Bremerella sp. P1: one gene and its partner. Each later gene encodes a partner of the first gene's protein in a complex. Links are inferred from orthologs where the notes say so. Each region holds a gene or a part of one and is shown on either strand. Other genes may lie near its edges. The genes, in order: PSR63_RS02205 and PSR63_RS21025.

Region 1 (7,643 bases):
GCGTCGAAGTTGACGGAGAATTTGTCACCGAACTGGGCACGTCCGTCGATCCCGCCAAGCAGGAGATCATGGTCGACGGCCAGCGGATTCGCGTCCGCCGCAAGCAGTATTTCATCTTGAACAAGCCGGTCGGTGTGGTCAGTACCAACTTCGACCAGGCAGGCCGTACCCGCGTGATTGACCTCGTTCCGCAAGACGAGCGATTGTTCACCATCGGGCGTCTCGACCGTCAAAGCGAAGGGCTGATCATCATCACCAACGATGGCGAGCTGGCCAATCACCTGGCCCACCCACGCTATGGCGTCCCCAAGACCTACCACGTGGAAGTCGCCGGCGCAGTCACGGTCGAAGAGATCAAGATGATCCAAAGCGGCGTCTACATCGCCGAAGGCTTCATCAAGGCCGAGAGCTGCCGTCTGAAGCAAAAGCGAGGCAAAAGCTCGATCCTCGAGATTGTCCTGCGCGAAGGAAAGAACCGCGAAATTCGCCGTTTGCTCGCCAAAGTGGGGCACAAAGTCCTGCGGTTGAAGCGTGTTTCGATCGGGCCACTGAAACTCGGTGAGGTCCCGGCCGGTGCTTTTCGCGAACTGAAACCCTCGGAAGTCAAAGCGTTGCGGGAAGCCTCGGAAGCCGGTGCAGGCAAGGGTGCTCCCAAGCGAAAGCCAGCCGGTCGCCGCACCACCGGCACCAGCCCGGCCGCTCGCCCAGGCAAGACCACAACCAAAAAAGGAACGACCTTCCGGGGTGGCAAAAAGAAGAAATCGAAGAAGAAGACCACCAACAAGCCTGTTGTCAGCGAATCGCGCCGCGGTCAGGGGCGAGCCGTCAAGCAGAAACAGGCTTCCAAGAAGAAGCAACTCCGCCGCAAATAGAGCCCGATCAAGGATTGCCAGGCCCATGTCCCAGTTTCAATTCCAAGCAACTTCGATCGTCGAAAACGTTCCCCTCTCGGCTCGGATCTATCGGGTTCGCTTCGAGGCCCCCGAGATCGCGGCAAAGATTCAGCCTGGCCAGTTTGTGATGGTCCGCATTGCCGATTGCTTCGATCCGCTCTTGGGCCGGGCGTTCGCACTATACGACGTGATCGCCGGCGAAGACGGACAGCCCAAGTACGTTGACGTCGTCTACCAGGTACACGGAAAGCTCACTTCGCGGCTCAAGCAGCTTGAACCGGGACAGAAGCTGGAAGTCTGGGGACCACTGGGCAACGGCTTTACGATCCCCGAGACCGAGCACCTGATTCTGGTTGCCGGTGGCATCGGGCAGACACCGTTTCTAGCGGTCGCTAAGCAAGTTCTCGGTCAGCAGTCGTACGGAACCGAACCCTTTGACATCAGCAAGCCGAAGAAGGTCACGCTGTGCTACGGGGCCCGCTCGGTTTCGGACTTCGCCGGCCTGGACGACTTCAAGGCAACCGGGATGGACGTGAAGATCTGCACCGACGACGGCAGTGCAGGGCACCACGGGCTGGTTACGGACCTACTGGAGCAATCGCTTGCTGAAGGCGTCGGACAGGCCCAAGTGCTGTGCTGTGGCCCTGAGAAGATGATGGAAGCGGTCAGTAAGCTAACGACCGAGCGAGACGTACCGTGCCAGGTTTCCCTGGAAACGCCCATGGCGTGCGGTATCGGTATCTGCTTCACCTGCGTGGCCCCAGTGCGTCAAGAAGATGGCAGCTGGGACTACAAACGAACATGCGTCGAAGGACCAATCTTCGACGCATGCGAAATTGCTTGGGAGCATGCCTGAGATCTAAAGTTCAGGCAAGCCGCGAGAAAGAACTAGGCGGAAGCCTTGTCTTTGGCGGCCTTGATGTGGTGGTTCAGACGCGACTTCAGGCGCGAAGTGGTCTTCTGGTGCATGACGTTCTTAGCACCAGCTTTGTCCAGCTTCTTCACCGTCGTGCGGAACAGTTCGTCTGCCTTTTCGAATTCGTTGGCCGCGACAGCTTCCCGAACCTTACGGATCGAGGAACGAATCGAGGACTTGACCGCACGGTTGTGGGTACGGCGAACTGCATTCTGGCGAAGACGTTTTTTGGCGCTCTTGGTATTAGGCATGATTGAACCGGGTAATCGGAAACGAACAGTCCTTTGTCAGACTCTTAATGGAAGCTAATTATGATGCCGCATTTACTTGAGTTTGTCTAGGCGTCGCTTCACATCTTTATAGGCTGGATCCATTTTCTCGAGCCTTTTCAGGTACGACGTGGCCGAAGACCACTCTTTAAGCCCCTGGGCGAGCACGCCGGCTCGGTACAGAAGGAGCTTTAATCGCTCGGAACTCAAGCTGTCAGCATAGTTTAGGGCTTCTTCATACGTCTCCATGGCCGTCACAAATTTCTTGCGAGCCTGCAAACACTCTCCCTTGCCCAAGTAGCAAATTGCTAAAAGTTTTTCATCGGCGAGCGAGATTTCGTCGAAGAGCTCCTCGGCCTGGTCGTAATTTCCCATCCGTTTGAGCCGCAAAGCAAGCTCGTATTTGATCAGCAAATCGTTGGGATGACGCTCGTGGCGGCGGGTGTAGATCTCCAATTCCAGTCGGTGGAGGTCGTTCTTGGCCGTTTCGACCAGTTCCAGAAGCTGCGGGCTGGACTGCGACGAGGCCTGGTTCTCGGCCATCTTGTAGCGATGCCGCGCCTTCAGGATGAGCAAATCCTCCTTCTTTTCGGTCAATTCCATCGAATCGCCGAAATGAGCCTGGGCCTCTTTCCAGACCGACTCGGCCTCAAAGAATTTGCCTTCCTCGACCCACAAATCGATCAATTTGAAGTAGTTCTCGAGTTGATCGGGGTCCTCCTCGATCTTTGCTTTCAGTTTTTGTTTCTCATTCAGTTCGATCTTCGTGGCCGGACGTTCCTGCACTTCCGACTTGCTTTCACCTTCACCTTGGGTGGCTTGTCGACGACGAACTTTGGCGGCATCGGCGGGATCGATCCGGTTGGTGACCGTGGCCAAGCCTTTGGCTCGGCGTTCGCGGTCGATTGTCAGCTGCGAAATCATCTGATTCGCTTCTTTGTCGCCGCGATTTTTATCTTCAATGAAGTGCCACAGGGAAATAGCCTGATCAAACTGGCCCACGCGTCCCAAATAGCGAGCACAGTGACGCATGACCTCCATATCGCCTGGTGAGCCATCCATCGCGTTTTTCATGTAACGCAGGCCCACCTCGTTGTAGCGCATCGCTTCGCACGCATCGACCATCCCCCGCAGCGTGACGCTGTCGTACGGGTTGCTCTTGAGCAGGTCGATTCCTTCCTTGATGACGTCCTGCCATTTTTTGGCCGCCAAAGCCTTTTTCAGGCCACCTTTGCCGCCAAAACCCGAGAATAGCGAGCCTTTCTTCTTACCTTTGAACTTTAAGTCGAGGTTTTCGAGCATCTTCTCGACGTAGACTAGATTCGCAGGGTCCCGCTTGCAGCAATCCCCCAGCAGGCTATGCGCATAGTCATAGTCGTACTTCGGTTTGCTCATCATCTGCATCGCGTGGTCGAACAGCTGCTGGAGCTGTTTACGCAGCGCAGGCGAGACCTCGTAGTCGGCATCTTCGGAGACAGAGAAACTTCCACCGTCAGACATAAGCTGGCCAAATCAATCAGATACGCATGGGGACTTTTAAGCACTTGCCAAGCACAATAATCCGTTACTCCTATTGTATCAACCGCTTCCGTCCGAGGGTGGATTCGTTTTAAATTCATGAAAGCGTACGATTTCATGCCTAAAACCTCTCCGATGAGGGACCGCTGTGACACCCACTGATCAAGATTCCGCTGCGACAGGACCAGGAACCGTCTATCTGGTTGGTAGCGGGCCCGGCGATGCGGGTCTTATCACGCAGCGAGGTATCCAGTGTCTCCAGCAGGCCGATGTGGTCCTGTACGACTACCTCTCGAACCCGGAGCTGCTCGAATACGCTGAGTCGGCTGAGCAGATGCACTGCCTGGGCAGCCACGCCCAGCGAAAGCTTTGGTCACAGGACCGGATCAACGAAGAAATGGTTGCCCAGGCCAAGCAGGGGAAGACCGTCGTCCGGCTAAAAAGTGGCGACCCGACCGTCTTCGCCAGAGCCACCGAAGAAATCGAGGCCCTGCGAGCCGCCGACGTCCCTTTCCAGATTGTCCCCGGCATCACCACGGCATTGGCTGCCAGCGCTTACGCCGGCATTCCGCTGACCCACTCCGACCATGCCTCGGCAGTTGCGTTTGTGACCGGACATGAAAAGCCGGGCAAGGATGGCTCGGCGATCGACTTCGCCGGTCTGGCCAGTTTTCCCGGCACGTTGGTCTTCTACATGGGCGTCACCACGGCTCCCCAGTGGTCGGCCCAGTTGATCGAGCATGGCAAGTCGCCGGACACCCCGTGCGCGATCATCCGCCGCTGTAGCTGGCCCGACCAGGAGACCTTTCGCTGCACGCTGGGCGAGATACCCAACTTGCTGCACTCAGGCTCCAAGATTCGTCCGCCGGTGATTACGGTCGTGGGGGAAGTCGCTCAAGATCACAGCATTCCCAATTGGTTTGAACAGCGCGCGTTGTTCGGGCAAACGTTCCTCATCACGCGTCCCGAACATCAGGCGGCCGAACTGAGATATCCGCTCGCGGAACTAGGTGCGGAAGTATTCGTGCAGCCAGCGATCGATATCAATATCGCCAAAGATCCGGCCCCATTGAACGAGGCGATCGCATACTTGAAGTCGTTTGATTGGATCGCGTTCTCGAGTCGCAACGGCGTGACTTTCTTTATGCAGCGGCTACGTAGCTTAGACTTCGACTTCCGCATGCTGGGGCACCTGAAGATCGGTGCGATCGGCCCAGGCACGGCGGAGCAGCTGGCCAGCTATGGCTTCCAAGCGGATATCATTCCCGACGAGTATCGAGCCGAATCACTGGTTGAAGCGATGGCCGAACAAGTGAACGGCAAACGGGTGCTTCTACCACGAGCGTCACGCGGTCGGGACGTCTTGCCCGTCGGACTTGCCCAGCACGGCGCCGACGTGACGGAAGTGATCACCTACGAAAGCTCCGACGTGACCGAGGTTTCGCCTGAGGTTAAGCGGCAGATGGAATCCAGCGGGTTTGACTGGGTGATCATCACCAGTAGTGCGATCGCCAGGGCGACGGCTCAGTTGGTGCCTGAAGCGATGAGCAGCAGCAACATCGTCAGCATCAGCCCGATTACTTCCGATACAATCCGCGAGCTCGGCTACGAGGTCACGGTGGAAGCCAAGGTGTACACGATGGACGGCATCGTCCAGGCGATTCTCGAGTACGAAGACCAGAACTCGGTCTAGCTTTTATCGCTGATAGATCGGCAAATAGCCCTTGTCCAGCTGCATCATGATCAGATTGCAAGCCGTGACGTAGATGGGGCCAATGCTGGTTTCGTCCCAGTAACCTTCGCCGTTCTGCTCGCCGGTGATGCGGTCGTACAGGCGGTTACGGAATGCTTCCCAGAATGATTTGTCGTCGGTACCTTCTCGGTAGACCACCTGCGAGTAATACAGGTACGAGTAGTGCCAGTGGCTGAAACTCTGGGCCTGGGTTTGGATCTGGTAGAGGTTCTTCTTGCAGTAGTCGAGCATCTTCTTGACGACGTCCGACTTCGATTCGCCGGCGTTCTGCAAGCAGCAGATCGAAGCCGCTGTAATCGCCGGACGAGACGTGCCCCGGTTCTTTGAGCTATACGAAATGCCTCCGTCCGGATTCTGGCAGTCGTAGATGTACTTCTTGGCGTTCTCGATCACTTCGGTTGGCACCGGGATACCCGCGTTGCGGCAGCCGCGTAAACCTTGGACCTGGGTGATGGTGGTCGAACCTTCGTCGAAGTCGTTACCGTCCTTCGCACTCACGTAGCCCCATCCGCCCGACTTGGTTTGGGCGAAGACACTGAACTTCACCGCATTGGTCAAGATCTTGATCAGTTCTTCCCGACGCAGCGAGTCTTCCTCTTCCCCCAGCACCTGCGAGAGAAACAGCATCGAGAAACCATGACCGTACGTGTAGCGGTTGTCGGTCAGCGGGTCGCCGATCAAGCCGTTCGGGCGAGCCTTCGATACGAGGAACTCGACGGCACGGCGTAAGTTCTCGGAGTAGGGTCCCTGCATCGTGGTCGAACCAGAAGCACACAGGGCCGTGCCTGCCAATGCGGTCATCGCGGTGGGATAGTTGGCGGCCGTCCAGTGACCGAGCCGCGATTGGGTACGCTGAACCCAGGCCAGGCCTTTCTCAACGCACGCTTCCCAGGTGCGTCGTTGTGAATCGGATGGAGGAGCGGCCCATAGAGGTGGAGCAGCAGCGGCTGCGGACAATCCTCCCAGCATTCCCAACATTCGTCGGCGATTCATATTCAGCACTCGCTATCTCCCTTGATTTGCTTTGGCTCTGCTCTATTTTTCCAGCCAAAGCGAACCACGTAAAGCAAACTTTCTCGTTACCAGGGGGCGAGAAGCGGAAAGTCGCACGATTCATCGCACGAATTCCCACACAATGGGGCAGATGCGCCGAACTACTTTTGTTCGGCGAAGGTGGTATAAGACAGAAATCCGAGGATCGCAGCGCAGATTACAAACGCCAAGTCCATCGTCATGCTGACGCCACCAAACGGAACGCCTGCCAACATGTCGAGCGCAAATATCAGAAGTAGGAGAACGGAGACCCCCATTCCCACAATCGTCAGCGCTTTCGGCATTGGCAACTCCTGGAGCAAATCAGCGATACGCTACGTAGTGATAAGGCAAATTTTGACCAATTTATCTAGCCCATCCAGTATACCTCAAGCTTCGGCAATGTCACCTAGAGTGCACAATCTGCCGATCAAGGGGCATCCGACGAGCGTTATCCGCCGCGTGGATGGTGTTGGGCGAATGGAAAAGTCTTTAAATTGGTACGGAACCGACCCGGTCAAAACCGTCCTAATTTACGTCGTAACTATATTTCCAACAAGTCTTTTGGTCGATCTTAAAAGAAGCTTTTCATGACGTTTTCTGACGATTCTCGCTGGCAATCCTTCCGTCAGGCGATGCCGGTCACCCAGAAATGGGCCTATTTTGATCACGCAGCGGTCGCTCCGCTGCCGGGAACGACCGCTCTGGCAATCAAAAACTGGTGCGACCAGGCCGCCCATGAGGGGGATGTCGTCTGGCTCGACTGGGAACGAGCGGTCGAAAACACCCGCGAGTCCGGGGCCAAGCTGATTGGGGCGAAGAAGGAAGAGATTGCCCTGGTCAGTAACACGACCCATGGCATCAATCTGGTCGCGGAAGGACTTGCCTGGAAGCCAGGAGACAACCTGGTGGTGTTGGGCAACGAGTTTCCCTCGAATCTTTACCCGTGGCTGCATCAGCAATCCAAAGGGGTCGAGGTTCGCGTCATTCCCGTCGACGGAGTGCAGCCTGACTTAAACCGAATTGCCGAGGCCTGCGACCAAAGGACACGTCTCTTGTCCATCAGTTGGGTCAGCTACAAGACCGGCTGGCGGATCAATCCGAAAGAGCTGGCCAAGATCGCGCACGATGCCGGAGCGTTGTTCTTTCTCGACGCGATCCAGGGCATGGGCGTCTTTCCGCTGGACGTCCGCGACGCCGATATCGATTTCCTGGCAGCCGACGGACACAAGTGGATGCTCGGCCCGGAAGGGGCAGGGCTG
Region 2 (10,437 bases), 4.5 Mb from region 1 along the record:
GCGACCTGGGCACCATCCCCGAGAATTTCCTTTAAGCGAGCTGGGTTGGCAACCAACTCGGCGCGGCGCTCATGGGCTTCAGCAAAGTAGGCTTCCGCTGCTTCCGCCAAGGCCTTCTTCACATGTCCGTAGCCGAAGCCGCCCTTGCGGTAGAGATCGGCCATTTCCTGCAGCGGTTCTGGCTCGGCAAACAGCGAGTACAGCTGGTACAGGTGATCCGTTTCAGGGTCTTTCGGATCTTCCATCGGCCGCGAATCAGTCACGATCCGCATGATCTTTTTGCGGGCCTGCTTTGGCGGCTCGAACAACTCGATGGTGTTGTCATAGCTCTTAGACATTTTCTCGCCATCGGTGCCAGGGACCTTCGCCGAGGCATCCAGCACCTGTGGCTTTGGTAGCACGAAGACTTCGCCGAACTGATGATTGAAACTCTGGGCGATGTCTCGCGTGACCTCGATATGTTGAACCTGGTCTTGCCCGACCGGGACGACATCGGAGTCGTAGCCCAAGATGTCCGCAGCTTGCAGCACAGGGTAAGTGAAGAGGCCCGCGTCGGCTTTGAGCCCTTTATCCTTCTTATCCTTGTAGCTGACACAGCGTTCCAAGAGGCCCATACCGGTACCGGTCATAAGGATCCAGCATAGCTCGCTGATTTCCGGCACATCCGACTGCACGAACAGCGTTGCCTGATCGGGATCTAAGCCGAGAGCCAGAATATCGAGAGCCATATCGATGGTGGCCTGCTCGAGCTTCTCGCGGTCGCGAACCGTCGTCAGGGCATGCAGGTTGGCGATAAAGTAGAACGACTGCTCGTTTCCTTGCAGCTCGATATACTGCCGAATCGCACCAAAATAATTGCCCCAGTGGGGACGTCCTGTCGGCTGAATACCGGAAAGAACACGCATGGATCTTGTCAGATTACTGGAAGGAACAAAGTCAAAACCAGCGGGTTATTATGACGGACAAATGGGGAAAGTGTCACCCCGGGGGCCGGAGAAGGGGACCGCAGTTATCACGGATCCGGAGAAATGCGTGTGTGAGCTACGAAGGCAGTTGTATCGTACCGATCACTTCTTTCACGCTCGATGCTCCCAGGGTGCTGAGTGCCCCCGGCAATTCGGTCACGACCCGATTGCAGAGCGTCGGATCGAAGTAATTGGCTGTACCAATCTGTACCGCCGTGGCTCCGGCAACCAGAAATTCCATCACATCGTCCAACGAACTGATGCCGCCGATGCCAATGATCGGCACACTCGTGGCTTTCGCGATCTGAAAGACGCATCGCAGGGCGACCGGTTTGATGGCTGGTCCTGAAAGGCCACCGATCACGTTGCCCAGCATGGGCTTCTTACGTTTCCAGTCGATCGCCATCCCTTGCACGGTATTGATTGCTGAAACAGCATCGGCCCCACCAGCTTCGGCTGCCTTGGCGACTGCGGCGATACTGGTGACATTGGGCGTTAGCTTGGCGATGATCGGATGAGGGCAAGCTGCTCGGACTTCCGCTACGAGTTTCTCGCAGGTGGCGGGGTCGGTTCCAAAGTCGATACCACCACTGACGTTGGGGCACGAGATGTTCAATTCGATGGCGGCGACCTGGGCGTGTTCCCCCAGTTGGGAAGCCATACTGACGAAGTCTTCCTTCGTTTTGCCAGCGATACTGACGACCAACGGAGAGCCGAGCGAACCTAAGTAGGGCAAGTGATTGGCGATGAAATAGTCGATACCGTCGTTATCGAGCCCGATGCTGTTGAGCATCCCGCCCGTGGTTTCGACCGTACGCCAGGGCTTATTGCCAGGACGAGGGCTGCTAGTGATCGTTTTCGGCAAGATTCCGCCGAGCTTGGCCAAGTCGACGATGCCCGCCATTTCCTTCGCGTAGCCAAATGTACCGGAGGCGACCAAAACAGGATTGGGGAGCGTCAGTCGCCCCAACTGAACGGCAAGATCAACAGACATGCGTTTTCGCTGGCGAAGGATTTCAATCGAAAGCGGATTTTACCGCGGAAAGCTAAGCCAATCGTATCGGGGTAGGAAGGATCTCGCAACGAGGGCGAATCGGCAGAGCGTAAACGAAAAGACACCACCAACCTGCGCAGCGGCAGACCGGTGGTGTCTCGTTTCACGGTTTCGGAGTGTTCGGTGCAGGGCAGCGTTAGATGATGCCGCCGTGGGTACGATATGGAGCCAAGTGGCTAGGCTGGTCGAGGAACCAGATGCGTTGCCATTCTTCCAGAACGTGTCGCAGATTTTCCGAAGTGTAGATCAATTCGGTCGTACGAACGCTTGGGTCGGCCGAGTAAATGGGCAAGAAGCAACCAGTGTTGCTCATCAAGGCGAATCCAAGCAGCAAAGCGATGATGAAGTTACGCATCTCATTTCCTCCGTGAAACTTATGAAGCGGTCATCCTGACCGTTTGCGTTCATTTGTCCATCGACCAAGGATTGAATCTTGGAGAGTTCGGAGAGGCCTAACTTCGCGTAGCGGCCACCCAGCTTAGCTACCGTAATCACCCGGGCCAGAGCTCGGTGGGTTCGGCGGGCTAGGATAAGCCGATGGGTAACCGGGCGAGTCATTCGACTGGGGAGGGGAGTAGGGCTGCTGCTGGGGTGGTGCCGATTGTTGCTCGGCTTCGAGTCGGCCCTGTCGGTCCTTCTCTTCCAGCTGTCGAACCCGTTCTTCCATCTCCTTGCCAGGCTTGAAGGTGACGACGTACTTTTCGTCGACATCAACCTTTGCACCCGTACGCGGATTGCGGGCCTTGCGAGCGGCACGCTTCTTGACCTCGAAAACGCCAAAGTTTCGTAGCTCGATGCGACCATCCTCGACGAGGGTAGTCACGATAGCATCGAATGTCTTCTGGACGATTTCTTTCGTCTTGAGTTGTGTGAGCCCGATCTCTTCAGAAATCGTCTTCACAATCTCTTTTTTGGTCACGAGGCGACTCCCACACGAGGATGAATTGAGTTGTCGTAAGTTTTCCAGACTTCCGTCAGCAATTGCTCCAAGTGTAAGTGCCACAAGCACTAGAGTCAAGCTCATTCTGGACTTGCGCAGATTTAACGCGACGCAAGCAACTTGACTTCTGCCCTTTTTCAGGCTTCTCCGAACTATCCAATTTTCAAAGATCCAAGGTCTCGGAGACCGTAATTTCAAGCGTAAATCAAGACTTTTCAGCCCCTGCCGTTCGAACGTACCGGTCTCCGTGCAATCGTTATCGACGGAATAATCGGTAAATCTTCAATCCAAACTGGCCAGTTGGACCCGAAAATTCCTCAAATTCGGATCTCGCTCGCTCGGTCCTGGATCTCTTCGAGGCTGTAGAGACGCCCCTTACCGCTGCCGGGGCAGAAATCGCAGGTAGCCTGCCAATCCTCCGGCGTCTTGATATTTGAGTCCCAAAATGGCCAAGTACGGCACTGTCGGGGCCGTGCGGAATAAACGGTACAGCCCTTGCTTTCGGTATCGAGAAAAACACAGTCGCCAGTTGAGTATTCCTTCAAACTCTTTCGTAGACCGACTTCTCGGACATAAACCGACTCGAATTGCTCGACGGTCATGCCTGCAAAGTCTGCCATGGCTTGGATTTCGGCCGCATTCACCCAGACATAACCCGGGCCGCCGGTGCAGCATCCACCGCACTGGGTGCACTCGAATTGAAGCCCATCCTGGTACCAAGGTTTACTTTGATCGGGTTTCTTACTCATGGCGATTGGTGCTGTTTTGAAAGTCGTCCGTGGGTGGCTTGGCCGGCATGCGACCTTGGGTCGGCCATTATTTTGCCGAACTGCTATCGCACGATTGCCTGCATTGCTTCCAGCGTGCGATCAATTTGTTCGGCCGTGGTGAAGATACTCAGGCTGAATCTCAGTGTACCGCCCGAGCCCAACGTGCCCAGGTGCTGGTGCATGAGAGGGGCACAGTGTAGTCCTGCTCGACACTGCACGCCGAAGGCCGAATCGAGTGCTGTGGCGAGTTCGTGCGGGTCAAACGATTCGACCTGAATGCTTACAACGCCCGTGCGATGTTCCAGGTTCTGCGGCCCCAGAATGCGTACCTGGGGCATCGATTGCAGACCTTCGATCAGGCGGCTGACATTTTGCATCGTATGGCGATGCAGGGCTGTAACCGTTTGCTCGCGGATGTATTCGACCCCGGCACGAAGTCCCAGAATACCGGTGACGTTGGCATTGCCACTTTCGAACTTGGCAGGTAGTTCGTTGGGCTGCTCGTCCGATTCACTTTTGGTGCCAGTCCCGCCTTGGCGTTGGCATTGCAACAACTCTGCCACTTCCGGTTGGAGGATCATGGCGCCTGTCCCTAGCGGACCCAGCAGTCCCTTGTGCCCGGAAAAAGCCACCATGTCGATCGGTGTCTCTCCCAGGTTCAGGTCGAGATGACCCGCCGACTGGGCTGCATCGACAAGCATGCGTACACCGCGATTCTTGGCGACGTGATAGATTCCCTCGACTGGCTGAATCGCGCCAGTCACGTTGGAAACATGCGTGATGGCGATCAAACGCGTGTTGCCTTGGATCGCGTTTTCGATGGCTTCTACGGACACGCGGCCATCTTCGCCAGCCTCGACATGGGTGAGCTCGATTTCGAGCGTCTTGCGCATGGTCGAAAGGGGACGCAGGATCGAGTTGTGTTCGACCGTGGTGGTGATAACGTGATCGCCGCGTTTCAGGAACCCGTGCAAGGCCAGGTTCAGCATGTCGGTGCCGTTGTAGCCGAAGATGACGTGTTCTTGGGAATGGGTTCCAAATAAGTATGCGATCTGTTTACGCGTATCCCCGATCAGTCGTTCGACCTCATTGGCCTCACGATAGCCGCTTCTGCCGGCACAAGCTCCCAATTCCGTCATGTGATGCTGTACGGCTTCCACAACGCTGGCAGGCTTGGGCCAACTTGTTGCTGCGTTATCAAGGTAGATTCGTTCTCTTGCCACCGTGTTTTCATTTCCTTATTGGCCCGTGAACCCCCGATTGCTTCGCAATGTTGGGGAGGCCGTGTGACGTTTTCAAAACTCGGTCATCCGTGGAAATCGCATCCTGCATTTGCCGCATTGCGACTCGTGAAATCCGAGAGTGTCTTCCTATCCCCCGATTTGGTACATAGCTCGCTCTGGCGGAACAAACTCGGGGGAGTCCATTCCGTGTGATGGTTTCTTGGCCTGGACACAGGAATGTAGTCGTGCTGACAAGTCGGCATCGGTTCCCCCTGTGCGTAGAACTTGTCGAGCATCCCACTCTTCGCTTCCGAACAGGCAGTTTCTCAATTGCCCTTCTGCTGTGATTCGCAGTCGGTTGCACGTGCCGCAGAAGGGTTCGGTCACGCTGTTAATAAATCCCACGCGTTGTCGACCATCGGCATATTCATAGTCGACTGCCGGTTGGCTTTTGTCCTCACGGTCGAGATCATGCAGCGGCGCGACTTCCTGGGCAATCATCTCACGCAACTGTCGACCGGAAAGGACCTGGCTTTTGTCCCAGGCTCGATCCGCATCTAACGGCATGAATTCAATAAAGCGTAAATGGAGGTCGTTTTCACGCGCAAAATTGGCCAGCGGGACAATTTCGCACTCTGTGAGATTCTGAATCGCTACCGCGTTTAAGCGTACATTTTCAAAACCGACCGATTTCGCGGCGGCAATTCCATCGAGTACCTTCTGCACGCCTTGGCGGCGTGTGATTCGCTCGAAGAGTTCCTCACTGAGGGCATCCAGACTGATATTCAATCGGTCAAGGCCGGCTGACTTGAGGTCCGCGGCCTGATCCGGCAAAAGAATGCCATTGGTTGTCAGGGCAATTTCCTGGATTCCAGGTACCGCCTTGAGCATTTGGATGAGCTGCGAAAGGTTCGACCGAACCAGTGGTTCTCCACCGGTCAGTCGCAACTTGCTGATTCCGTGACCTGCTGCGACACGTACAACACGCGTCATTTCCTCAAAGGTCAGCAACTCGTCACGAGGCTTAAAGCGAGCATTCTCCAGCGGCATGCAGTAGAAGCAGCGAATATTACAGCGATCGGTTACGCTAATTCGCAGGCTGGTATGCACGCGCCCGAAGCGGTCGATCAGCGGTGTGTTCGGTTCGATAGACATGCTTCTATTGTAACGTATTTTCGTCCGACCGCTGAACCAATCCGGGGTGAACCCAATCGGTCGAACCGCTGGCCCAATGCTCTTTTTTCCAGACCGGGACGAGCTCCTTGAGGCGATCCATCAGCCAGCTTGCCGCCTCAAATGCATCTCGCCGGTGGGGTGTCGAAACTGCCACCGCCACGCTAGCTTCGCCGATGGGGACTTCGCCGAGTCGATGGATGAGGACGCATTGGTCAATGGGCCAGCGCGCTTTGGCCTCGGCCTCGAGCTTTTCCATCTCGCTGGTGGCCATGGGAACATAAGCCGTGTAGGTCAGCGTGACCGTTTCCTTGGCATCGGTAAACTGCCGTGTCGTTCCCAGAAACAAGACCACGGCACCTGAGTTGGGCGAAGTCACTGTCTGGGTGACCGCCGAGGCGTCAATCGACTGCTGGGTAAGTTCAACCATTTTGGAAAGTTACCCTCCACTTACCGGAGGCAGGCAGGCGACTTCGTCGGTTTCCTGAACCTCGACGGCATTGCCGGCATATTCATTGTTCACCGCGAAAGCGCAGCTGGGGAGGACTGGTTCCAAGGCAGAAATCGATTCACCCAGGTTTTTGCGAATTGCACCAACCGTGACGGGTTCTTCCAGGTCAAGTGATACTTCCTCGCATCCTGCCAGATCTTGGGTCAAGGCAAATAGTTTGACGCGTATTCTCATGTCACAAACAAGTCTTGCGAGGAGGGAGAGAACAGATCGGTATCTGGCTCAAGAACGCCATATGACTTGGCCAAAAGTTTGATCGGATGAACCACCGCCTTGTTACCGGCCTGTTCGATTTGCATCTTACAGGCGCTGCACTCAGTGGAGCCGATTTGTATCTGCTTCCCGCGCATCGCAACGATGAGATCCCAGCCGATTCTCAAACTGCTACGGAAATTGTTGCGTGTCAGCCCAAAGGTACCAGCCATGCCTGAGCAACCTTTTTCGATCGGACGTACGGAGAGGCCGGGAATCAATTGCAGAATTCGTTGACCGTACGAGGCGTCGTGCATCGCTCGCAAGTGACAGGGGACGTGGAAACCAACCGTAAGATTCATGGGTTTCAAGTCGAGTTCTAACTCGCCATGGTGGTGGAGGTCCCACAGGAATTCACACGCTTCGCGGGTATTCTCGGCGACGATCTTGGCGTCATCCGAATCTAACAGGTTCAAATATTCGTGCTTCAGTGCCATCACCGCCGATGGTTCGGTAGCGACGATTGTATAGCCCTGGCGAACGGCTTCGGCCAATGCTTTTACGTTCTTGTGGGCCAGTCGCGCCGCCATGGTGACGGCTCCTTGCGAGATCGAAGGCATCCCGCTGACTTGCTGCTTAGGATGGACATAAACCGAGATGCGATTATGATCCAACACGTTCACAAACGCTTGAGCGAGTTGCGTATCAAAAAGATTCGCATAGAGATCGACGAAGTACAACACCTTGCGGCCGCTGCGACGCGTCGCGGTTGTCAGACCTCGTCGCGCGGCTTGTTTCACAAAACTTCGATTGGCCAGTCGCGGTAGCTTGCGTTGTTTGGCCAGGCCTATGAAACGTTCCATCAGCCAACGCATCGCCCGATTGCCCAGAGCCCAGTTGGCGATGCGGGGAAAACGATTTCCCCAGAGAGCCCAGCGATGGATCTTAGCTTGCAGCGATCCGTCCTGCGTCAAGCCATTGGCATCAACATTACGGGCCCGCATCTCGAGAACGATGTTGGGAATGTCGACGTTCGATGGACATTCGACACGGCACTGATGGCAGTGGAAACACGTATCAAGGATTTCCTTCGTCTCCGTCGAGTCTAAACTGTCTGGTGGGAGCTGACCCGATAGGACGCCGCGAAGTAAATTGGCCTTGGCTCGTGGCGATGCATCTTCACGCGAGTCGAAGCGAAAGATCGGACACATCCGCGTATCCGCACCATATGTTCGGCAACGCCCGCAGCCGTGACAACTTCGAGCTGCGGTGGCCATTTCCTGCGGCGACCAGGTCAAAATGGGAAGCTCAAATTCGCTCGGATCGTTTTCTTTCTTCTTTTCCGAGTTCGCGGAACCGTCGCTTGCTTCCGGTTGCGGTACTAACTCGACCCGCCTCACCAGTTCCATGGGCGAGAATGTCGACGAGAGGACCTTCTTGCCGGGATTCAAGATTCCCGCAGGATCGAAAAGACGCTTGATTCGTCCGAACAGGTCGTACAGCGGTCCGTATTGCTTGGGGAGGTAGGGCGTGCGGCTAATACCGTCACCGGACTCGCCACTGAGTGAACCACCCACCTTGAATAGCTCTTCGTAGGTCTCGTCCGCGATGCGTTCCAACTTGGCCAGGTCACTTCGATCAGCCATGTTGAGTAGCGGGCGAACATGCAAGTGCCCGTGGGCCGCATGGGCAAAGATCGAAGCGATCGTTTCGTGCCGCTTCATCACATCCTGGACTTTGGTCAGGAAGTCCGGTAGTTGCTGCGGCGGGACCGTCATGTCTTCAATGAATGGGAGCGGACGCGTATTCCCTTTCAAGCGATAGAGAATCGGCGTCATCCGACGAGCCAGTTCCCAGTAAGTACCGACCTCTTTCGGGCTGGTGGTGATTAACGAATGAAAAGCCAGCTTGCGACGCCGTCGAATTCGATCTGCGATCTTTTCCAGTTCCGCGTGAACGTCGGCCTGACTTTCTCCAGAGTATTCAACCAGAAGCATCGCTTCGGTGTTTTCTGGAATCAGGTTGGAATAGCGGGGATCAGTTTCACGGGCGATGGCCAGGATTCTGCGGTCGAGCAAATCGCAGGCACTTATCCCGGCAGACCCGAGTTGTACGGCGGCCTTAGCGGCATTGTCCAAGCGTTCAAAAAACAGCAGCACCAAGCCGCGCGACTTCGATTTTGGCGATGTGCGGAGCTTGGCCTGAGTAACCAAAGCCAGGCTTCCCTCGGAACCTGCGAGGATCTTCGCCAGATCAACAACGTCGTCTTCGACTACGCCGGAAAGACGATACCCACTTCCTTGGTTGAACGTCTTCGGCAAATTGCCTTGAATTTTGTCGGCATGCGATTCCATCAGCTCGGCAATGCCTGAGGTGATTCGTACCAACTCCGGCGACTCCAGGTGAGCCACTCGATCGAGATGAGTTGGTTTGATGTTAACGACTTCACCGTTCGCCAGAACGACCTGTAGTTCCAGGATGTGATCGCGGGCCGAACCATGTTGCGGCCAGTGACTGCCAGAAGCGTCGAGCGCGATGACGCTTCCCATGGTCGTCACACTTCGAGTCGCCGGGTCGGGACCAAAAATGCGATCACGCTGAGCAAGATGCCGATTCAGGTTGGCGAGAACGACGCCGGGTTGCACCCGTATCCAGTCGTCACCCGTTTCCAGGATGCGCCGCATCGAGTGTGCGAAATCGAGCACGATACCGGAGCCGAGCGATTCACCGGCCATGCCTGTGCCGGCCCCGCGGGCATGAATGGGAATCTGGTTTTCTGCAGCATACTGGACGGTCGCCGAGACATCGGACGTACGGCGTGGACGCACAACGGCCAGCGGTTTGACTTGAAACAGGCTGGCGTCGGTCGAATAGAGTTCCAGGAACGTATCGTCGCAGCGGATCTCACCATCGAGGACACCACGGAGATCGGCTCGAATTCGTTCTCGTTCTAAATCCATCGGCTGCGAGTCGGAGACGACCCGTCATATTGCGGCACGTGCAAAGTACCTGACCTGCAGGTTCAGGCTTGATTTTAACGGAAGTAGGCTGCCAGGCAGGAAACGCCAAAGCCACACTACGACGCTTCAATGGTACTCATAAGATGCGACTCTGCACAGGGATACCCTTACAGCAAAGCAGGTTACGTCGAATCTTAAGTATTTGAAATACTCTGCTCGACTAGGCGAGAGACCGCATCTCAAGTATCGATTGCCTCTTTCTCCTGAAGGTTGTCTTGCGTTCATATGACTAAAGGAATCGATTAAGTTTTGATCAAACTGTGTTGGGATTTGACCAGCTTCTTTTAATCTCAATTGCTCATCTGCTAGTTTCGGCTTGGTTAAACGCACCAGCGTTGTTCGGCACATACGCGAATGACCGAATCGTCCCAGCCCCATTCGCTGAGATCGAAGACTCTTGATTTGCCCTACGTTTACCCCTCAAGCCACATGCCCAAACCAAACTTCTTCGTAATTGGTGCTGCTAAATCGGCAACAACATCGCTGTGTTCGCTACTGCAACAGCACCCAAACATTTTCTTCTCTGATCCCAAGGAACCTAGGTTCTATCAATTACCGGATGATGTTCGTGAAAGCAAAAGAACATGGT

What was found.
Region 2: the proteins of PSR63_RS02205 (region 1) and PSR63_RS21025 are in contact, whole or in part, in a crystal structure (PDB 5UE9), measured with the Lactococcus lactis proteins. The link is inferred for Bremerella sp. P1 from one-to-one orthologs. Residues at the interface, in WP_023189152.1 of Lactococcus lactis: Leu4, Gln5, Ala47, Ser48, Met49, Leu50, Leu51, Arg52, Arg53, Met95, Leu98, Arg223, Met224, Ala225, Cys226, Ile228, Gly229, Ala230, Cys231, Tyr232, Ala233, Val235, Glu236, His237, Asn243, His244, Ala245, Lys247, Glu250; in WP_025017116.1 of Lactococcus lactis: Gly25, Phe27, Phe29, Glu32, Tyr33, Lys35, Tyr36, Lys48, Phe56, Thr60, Pro61, Arg62, Val63, Ala64, Glu65, Thr66, Ala67, Ser68, Gly69, Met70, Ile74, Gln77, Pro223, Glu251, Phe274, Ala275, Pro277, Phe278.

Annotation. Positions count from the first base shown.
Region 1 is NZ_CP118164.1:536,476-544,118, forward strand. The notes cover bases 1-2,823. They hold PSR63_RS02205 (dihydroorotate dehydrogenase electron transfer subunit), read left to right. Parts: upstream 1-897; coding sequence 898-1,749; downstream 1,750-2,823. Other genes in these bases: PSR63_RS02200 (pseudouridine synthase), read left to right, coding at 1-872; rpsT (30S ribosomal protein S20), read right to left, coding at 1,782-2,060; PSR63_RS02215 (tetratricopeptide repeat protein), read right to left, coding at 2,133-2,823. In the rest of the region: more of PSR63_RS02215, read right to left, coding at 2,824-3,578; cobA (uroporphyrinogen-III C-methyltransferase), read left to right, coding at 3,745-5,289; PSR63_RS02225 (prenyltransferase/squalene oxidase repeat-containing protein), read right to left, coding at 5,293-6,342; PSR63_RS02230 (hypothetical protein), read right to left, coding at 6,504-6,686; PSR63_RS02235 (aminotransferase class V-fold PLP-dependent enzyme), read left to right, coding at 6,972-7,643.
Region 2 is NZ_CP118164.1:5,008,130-5,018,566, forward strand. Bases 1-2,979 are described here. They hold PSR63_RS21025 (dihydroorotate dehydrogenase), read right to left. Parts: upstream 1,960-2,979; coding sequence 1,042-1,959; downstream 1-1,041. Other genes in these bases: trpS (tryptophan--tRNA ligase), read right to left, coding at 1-905; PSR63_RS21030 (hypothetical protein), read right to left, coding at 2,156-2,374; PSR63_RS21035 (HU family DNA-binding protein), read right to left, coding at 2,498-2,938. Also shown: PSR63_RS21040 (YkgJ family cysteine cluster protein), read right to left, coding at 3,277-3,708; PSR63_RS21045 (aminotransferase class V-fold PLP-dependent enzyme), read right to left, coding at 3,792-4,952; GTP 3',8-cyclase MoaA, read right to left, coding at 5,100-6,107; PSR63_RS21055 (molybdenum cofactor biosynthesis protein MoaE), read right to left, coding at 6,112-6,555; PSR63_RS21060 (MoaD/ThiS family protein), read right to left, coding at 6,565-6,810; PSR63_RS21065 (anaerobic glycerol-3-phosphate dehydrogenase subunit C), read right to left, coding at 6,807-9,788; PSR63_RS21070 (sulfotransferase family protein), read left to right, coding at 10,278-10,437.